One region of the Bacillus sp. AFS031507 genome, then DNA from elsewhere that is predicted to be linked to it. Evidence: predicted binding sites of a transcription regulator. Region 1 holds the regulator's gene; each other region holds the start of a gene.
The links. Region 1 encodes LexA, which represses DNA repair genes until DNA is damaged. Its sites were predicted from a motif close to CGAACATATGTTCG; they were not measured.

Region 1 (2,280 bases):
TCTGGTTTATATCCATTCTTGACTGCTCGCTTCATTCCACGTTTGATTTTTGCATTATGTAGTTTTCGTTGGTACTCTTCAACCATACTTACGATGTTCAAAACCATGGAATCCGATTCTGAAAGCTGTAATTCTCCACTATGGGAGATACTATAAAGTTTAATATTTTCTTTTAATATGCAATGCAAGAGTGCAATTTTGGCGTTACCTCTACCGAGTCGTGTTTCATCCTGAATTAAGATGGCTTGTACCTGCTTATCTCTAATTCGTTCTAATAATTGAAAAATCCCCTCACGATTGAAATCATAACCACTAGCCTTTTCTTTAATTACCCTATCAATCTCAAAGTGATAGGTGTTAGCTAGTTGCGTTAATTCCTCTTCCTGGCGCTTTAACGAAGATTCTTGTGTTTCCTTATTTGTGCTGACACGGCAGTATATAATTGCTTTCATAAAAATTCCTTTCTATTCACTAACGGCGCTAGCAAATTCATTCGTAGATGAGACTTCTTTACTCACCGGAATGATAATTTCGTCACCAGGAAAAATTTGATCATCATCTAATTCATTATGCTTTTTTATCCAAGCAACAAATTCCTTGTTTGATAATGAATGTTGACCCGAGAATTGATCAGAGATTTCCCATAGTGAATCTCCTTCTGAGATTGTAACCTTTAAATAATCATCTTGCGCGTTCGAATGATGTTGGAATGATAATATGATTGAAAGTGAACAACTTAAAATAATAAGAGTAATAGCATAGGAGTATTTGTTCCATAATTTTTTCATAAATAACACCTCTATAAGAATGTATGTTCGATTTGATATTTTCATTATAAATCGAACGTTTGTTTGTTGTCAACCATATTTTCGAACTTATGTTTGTATAAAAAATGCGAACATGTTATAATAAAGTCAACATTAACCAGGCGAGGTGGATTTTATCATGGCTAAAATATCAAAGAGGCAGCAAGATATCTTAGACTTCATTAAAAGTGAGGTTAAGAGTAAAGGATATCCCCCTTCAGTAAGGGAAATTGGAGAAGCGGTTGGACTCGCATCCAGCTCTACTGTTCACGGACATCTAGCAAGATTGGAAAGTAAAGGACTTATTAGACGAGATCCTACAAAACCAAGAGCAATTGAAATATTAGAAGCAGATGTTTCTGCACATATACCAAGAAATACAGTTGTCAATGTTCCAGTGGTTGGGAAAGTAACGGCAGGACTCCCAATTACAGCGATTGAAAATGTGGAAGAGTATTTTCCACTTCCAGAAAGTCTTGCACCTGCAGATGAACAAGTGTTCATGTTAGAAATCATGGGTGAGAGTATGATAGAAGCTGGGATCCTAGACGGGGATTATGTAATTGTGAAACAGCAGCCAAACGCTAATAACGGGGATATTGTTGTAGCAATGACCGAGGAAGATGAAGCCACCTGTAAAAGATTTTTCAAGGAAAAAGATTACATACGCCTGCAGCCGGAAAATTCTACAATGGACCCTATTATATTAAGGAATGTTTCGATTTTAGGTAAAGTTATTGGGGTTTACCGACATATTCATTAAGTTTAAGAGAGTTGGCATATACGTGCCGACTCTTTTTTTGTTGTGCAAATTAACCTCAAGCTGAAGGAATTACAGAAGCCGGGGTAGAGTGGGTCTACGTGACCTTTCTAGATGAATTCCTACGAGTTGGGGCACGTAGAGGCGGCCTACGTGACCGTTCCAGATGAATTCCAACGAGTTGGGGCACCTAGAGACGGACTACGTCACCTTTCCGGAAGAATTCCTACGAGTTGGGGCACCTAGAGACGGACTACGTCACCTTTCCGGAAAAATTCCTACGAGTTGGGGCACGTAGAGGCGGTCTACGTGACCGTTCCAGAAGAATTCCTACGAGTTGGGGCACGTAGAGGCGGCCTACGTGACCGTTACACAACAATTTCACAGAGTTGGGGCACGTAGAGGCGGCCTACGTGACCGTTCCAAAGAAATAACAATGAGGTCGTTTCCTGTTGTCTCTATGACAGAAGAGCTGCATTATTCAAACTAAAAAGGAGCAGCCATACGCCACTCCTTTATCTTCCTAATTCACTATTCTTGCTTGTATTTCAGATAGTTTCACCTTAAAAAGCACTTTATATACTTTCGTGTCCCCTTCATTAAAACTGGAATGTGTAACATACGTTCCTTTCAAGGTCTTGCGCTGTTCATCAAATAGAAAACATTCCTGACCTTTTGTTCCTGATTCTATCAAACTTAAAATAAGATCAGGCT
Region 2 (2,280 bases), on a different contig from region 1:
TCAATGTCGTCGGGCTTATGGCCTGCACAAGCATGGTGTTGCCGAAAATGCGGGAACGGCGTTTTGGTCATATTATCAATATTGCTTCACAGGCTGGTAAGATTGCCACGCCCAAATCGAGTGTATATTCAGCCTCTAAGCATGCCGTGCTTGGATACACAAACTCACTGCGAATGGAGCTTTCCGATTATAATGTACAAGTGACTTCGGTGAACCCTGGGCCAATTGCCACTGATTTTTTTAATATAGCCGATGAACAAGGCACGTATGTTAAAAATGTGCAGAGATTTATGCTCAAGCCCGAGTACGTCGCTCAGAAGATCGTTGACAGCATGCTGACGAAAACAAGGGAGATTAATTTGCCGCGCTGGATGAATATGGGAAGCGTTGTGTACGTCCTCTTCCCGCGGCTGTTTGAGCGCCTTGGCAAGCGTGCATTTAATCAGAAATAGTTTATAAGTTAATTAGGCCTCTTTTTTAGAGGCTTTTTGTTTTTTGCTGTCATCCTGTTAAAAACTCATAAACTGAATCATTGACAACCTCATATTTAAGTTTATTGAAGAAGAACTACGTTGGACGGCCTCTCTATTTAACGGTTGAATGGAAATTTTTGCCGATTTATTTCAAAGGTAATCATAACCATACTCTTTGTCTTGGCACTGATATCACGAAAAGAAAATTTTTCAGAATAGTATTGAACATATTGGTTTCTCCAACAATTAATCAAGAAAGTTTGGTCCATCACGACCGCACTGTGAATTTTTCACTAGTGCGGTTTTTTTGTATCACTCTGCTAAATACTCATATACCGTATCATTCACAATCTCGTATAAATCTGCAGTTGGTTCCTCTGCTTTCGTTTGAAGGATTTGATTGCTTAGCTTCTCCAAATCGTTGTCTCCAATAGGCATTGTCCCCGTCTCATAATACTGTTTAAAACAATTTTTGATCATCTTAGCCACCAATTTTTTATCCATAAACATGCACCTCACTATCCATTATACTATGTTTTCCTCGACTTCCATAAAAGAACGGTGTCAAAAAATTTCCATTGAACACGAACACATATTCGCTTATGATAATGAATATAATAAAAAGGAACGAATGTTCGATATTCTGATTGTGAGGGAATGCCATGGTGGATTACAGCGCACTGCCGCAAAATAAAATTTTATGTGTGGACATGAAGAGCTTTTATGCCAGCTGTTCAGCTGTTATGTGGGGCCTTGACCCTATGGAGTGTTATTTAGCGGTGGTTGGTCAAAAAGAGCGGCAGGGAAGTATCGTCCTTGCTGCTTCGCCGCGTATGAAAAAAGAATTTGGCATCAAAACGGGTTCCCGGATGTTTGAGATTCCACAAGACCCCAGGATTCAAATTGTTGAGCCAAAAATGGCAACGTATTTGCGGATTGCTACCGAAATTTCTCGTGTCTTTAACCGCTATGTTCCAAAAGAAGCGATTCATGTCTATAGCGTCGATGAAAGCTTTATTAAAGTCGATGGTGCCATTCATTTGTGGGGGGATGCTCACACGATTGCCAAAAAAATAAGGGATGATATTGAGCGGGAGTTTCAACTGCCGTGTGCCGTTGGAATTGGCCCTAACATGTTACTGGCAAAGCTATGTCTTGATCTTGATGCCAAGAAAAGCGGAGTGGCCGAGTGGACATATGAAGATGTTCAGACAAAGCTCTGGAATGTGTCACCGCTCAGGGAAATGTGGGGGATCGGCAGACGTGTCGAAAAAACATTAAATGGGATGGGCATTTTTACTGTCGGTCAGCTAGCCCGTTATGATTTAGAAAAGCTGGAAAAGAAATTTGGTATCATGGGAAACCAGCTTTATCATCATGCCTGGGGAGTTGACCTTTCTGATTTGGGTGCACCGCTTATCCAAGGACAAATCAGCTTTGGAAAAAGTCAAATTCTGTTAAGGGACTATAAAGAGGAAGCGGAAATTAAGACGGTCATTTTAGAAATGTGTGAGGAAGTAGCAAGGCGGGCAAGGACGCATCGAAAAGCAGGGAGAACGATAAGTCTCGGAGTCGGCTACAGCCAGGATGAATTTGGCGGCGGTTTTCATCGCTCTAGAAGCATTGGCCAGCCAACGAATGTGACGATGGAACTTTACCGTGTGTGTCTGGAATTATTTCATGAGCATTACACCGGGAAGACGGTACGACAGATTTCGATTGCCATCAGTAATATTGTTGATGACCGTGAGCTGCAGCTTGATCTTTTCGACATGGGTGCATATAAGAGGCGAGAGCTCGGCTATGT
Region 3 (2,280 bases), on a different contig from region 1:
CATTTTGCCAAAAGGAAACATGTATAAACCAACAAAACTTCAAAAAGGCTACAAAGGTTTTATCGGGGAATTACCGGAGGGATATGAATTAATCTTGTTAATCGATAATATCCAGTACAACGTAAAGTTGATTGGTAACAGTACCAATTATAAACCATCTAAAAGTGATTTAATTAAGGTCGTAAATTCGATGTTTCCACCCAAATGACGACAGTTAAGAATAAATTAAACAATTACATTTTTGTAGGCGAGATTCATAAACTACCTTCATAAATCTCAATCGACTCTCCCAGTGGTTGTGATTTGTTTTTCCTTGTTGTTGATAAAGGTCCAAAGATTCCCGTTCCTGATAAAAGCTGGATTGACATAGCGCCAATTTAGGCGCTTTTATCTTTTTCATTGGAATTCCATGCTACTGCTCCAAATAAAGCTCCAATGATTAATATAATCCATTTTATTGCTTTTTTCATCTTCTTGCCCCCTTTGTTTCATCCTTTTTCTCAAATCTGATAATATCGAGGTAGTTTTTCTTGTTCAACAACTATTCTGTCCCGTTAGCATATTAACAAAAAGACTGCCCTTTTATCGCAGCCAGTTCTGAGAAAGACATCCCCTTTTCATATCTGCTTTATTTTTATACGAATTTTTCCAGAAAAGGGTTTCAATATAGTTTGATAATTTGAGCCACATTTAATCAACGACTGACACTCCTATAACATCCTCGAAATTAATCCGCCGAAACTCGCCTCCCAGTAGTTCAATCCGAAGTTGGTACGATATGGGATCAACGTTATGAATGCGACCGGTTATATCTGATGTAAAGCCGTTAGACCATATCGTTATCTTTATCGACAGGTTGTACTCCATCGCATAGCAGATACGTCGGTCAAACTCTTCCTTCTCGTATTCATCAATCATTGGCTTTATAATTCGCTCTTGGTCGGTCCATAGATCTCGCTGTGCCTTAATTAACTCCGGCATTCCAAACGCAAACTGCCATTTCTTTTTACCGCGGTCTCGTATCGCCATATAACTCACCTCGTAATCATTATATACGAACAAATGTTCTGTAGATACACAAAAATAAATAGGACCAATTTAGGTCCTAAATTTAAAATCATTAGTTGATACTTGTTTATTTCGCAACATAATCAGCAGGTAAATCCTCCTTACTATTCTTCCTTCTTGTTCCTACTAATTGTTTTAATAATAATTGTATTAAAGCAACAATTTTATCAATGACAACTATTAACTTCCTTTTAAAATTAAAAAATATAATTACTTACGCAGACCCAGTGTGTCCTGTTGTTATTTCGACTTCCTCATGAGGTTTGGTTCTCCATAAGATAAACAACGAGAAAATCACAATTGCGAGACACGCCCAATAAACATGACGAAATCCTATAAACTGAGCAATCATACCGCCACCCATATTTCCCACTAGCCTTCCAATGATGGACCCGTTGTAATAAATCGTTGTGGACATCCCCGGTGAACCAGGTAATAAGTTAGTGAAATAGCTTAGTCCATTGCCCATGACAATCGCTACATACGTTGCCTGTAGAAGCTGTGCTGCAATAAGTTGCCAGGATTGGGTCGATATACTTAAGAAAGTATAATAGATAAGAGCTACAAAACAACCGAACATAATTAAGGAATGGTTCGATATGTTTCTGCCCAGGGCACCTAATAAAAGCATAATGGGAATTTCCAAACCAGCAGAAATACTCACGACTAAAGCGACATCCGTATGCGTACCACGGAGTTCATTTACAATAAACAACGGCGTGTTAATTCCATTAATAGCATTGACTGCAAAAAGAAAGATAAAGGAGATAAACGGAAGCATGATTTGCCTGCTTTTAAGTGAAAAGGTGCCTATACTTTTGATCTTCCTGTCATTGCGTTGAACAGATTTTCGTTTTTGCAGAAACAGGAAGACAAGAGATGTGATCGATAGATAGATGGCGGATGTCCCAAGAAAAAGTCCCTTGTATCCAAGTGCCCCCAAAATAAATGTACCAACTAATGGTCCTATTAGGAATCCGAGAGATACAAGGGAACGTAATGTAGACATCGCAAATGTCTTATCATCATTTTGGCTTGCATTTGCGGATACCTGTGCAGAGGCGTAGATTTGCGGCATGGCAGGAGTCCCTAATCCATTAAAAAGAGTAATCACAATCAACAGAATAATGAAGTTATGCAAAACTAAATACGAAGCATAACCCAAGGCAGATGAAATCATGGCTATTATAATCAACCATTTTCGATCCAGCC

Region 2: the regulator LexA is predicted to act here: its motif matches at 1,059-1,072, upstream of COE25_RS04680 (Y-family DNA polymerase).
Region 3: the regulator LexA is predicted to act here: its motif matches at 1,056-1,069, upstream of COE25_RS23660 (YolD-like family protein).

What each region holds. Positions count from the first base shown of each region.
Region 1 is NZ_NUOW01000013.1:15,705-17,984, forward strand. It holds gene COE25_RS12750 (YneB family resolvase-like protein) at 1-452, opposite strand, end outside; gene yneA (cell division suppressor protein YneA) at 465-788, opposite strand; gene lexA (transcriptional repressor LexA) at 946-1,569, shown strand; gene COE25_RS12765 (hypothetical protein) at 2,090-2,280, opposite strand, start outside.
Region 2 is NZ_NUOW01000003.1:168,134-170,413, forward strand. It holds gene COE25_RS04670 (SDR family NAD(P)-dependent oxidoreductase) at 1-452, shown strand, start outside; gene COE25_RS04675 (YqzH family protein) at 786-977, opposite strand; gene COE25_RS04680 (Y-family DNA polymerase) at 1,136-2,280, shown strand, end outside.
Region 3 is NZ_NUOW01000029.1:3,897-6,176, reverse strand. It holds gene COE25_RS23665 (hypothetical protein) at 1-208, shown strand, start outside; gene COE25_RS23660 (YolD-like family protein) at 691-1,029, opposite strand; gene COE25_RS23655 (sugar efflux transporter) at 1,283-2,280, opposite strand, start outside.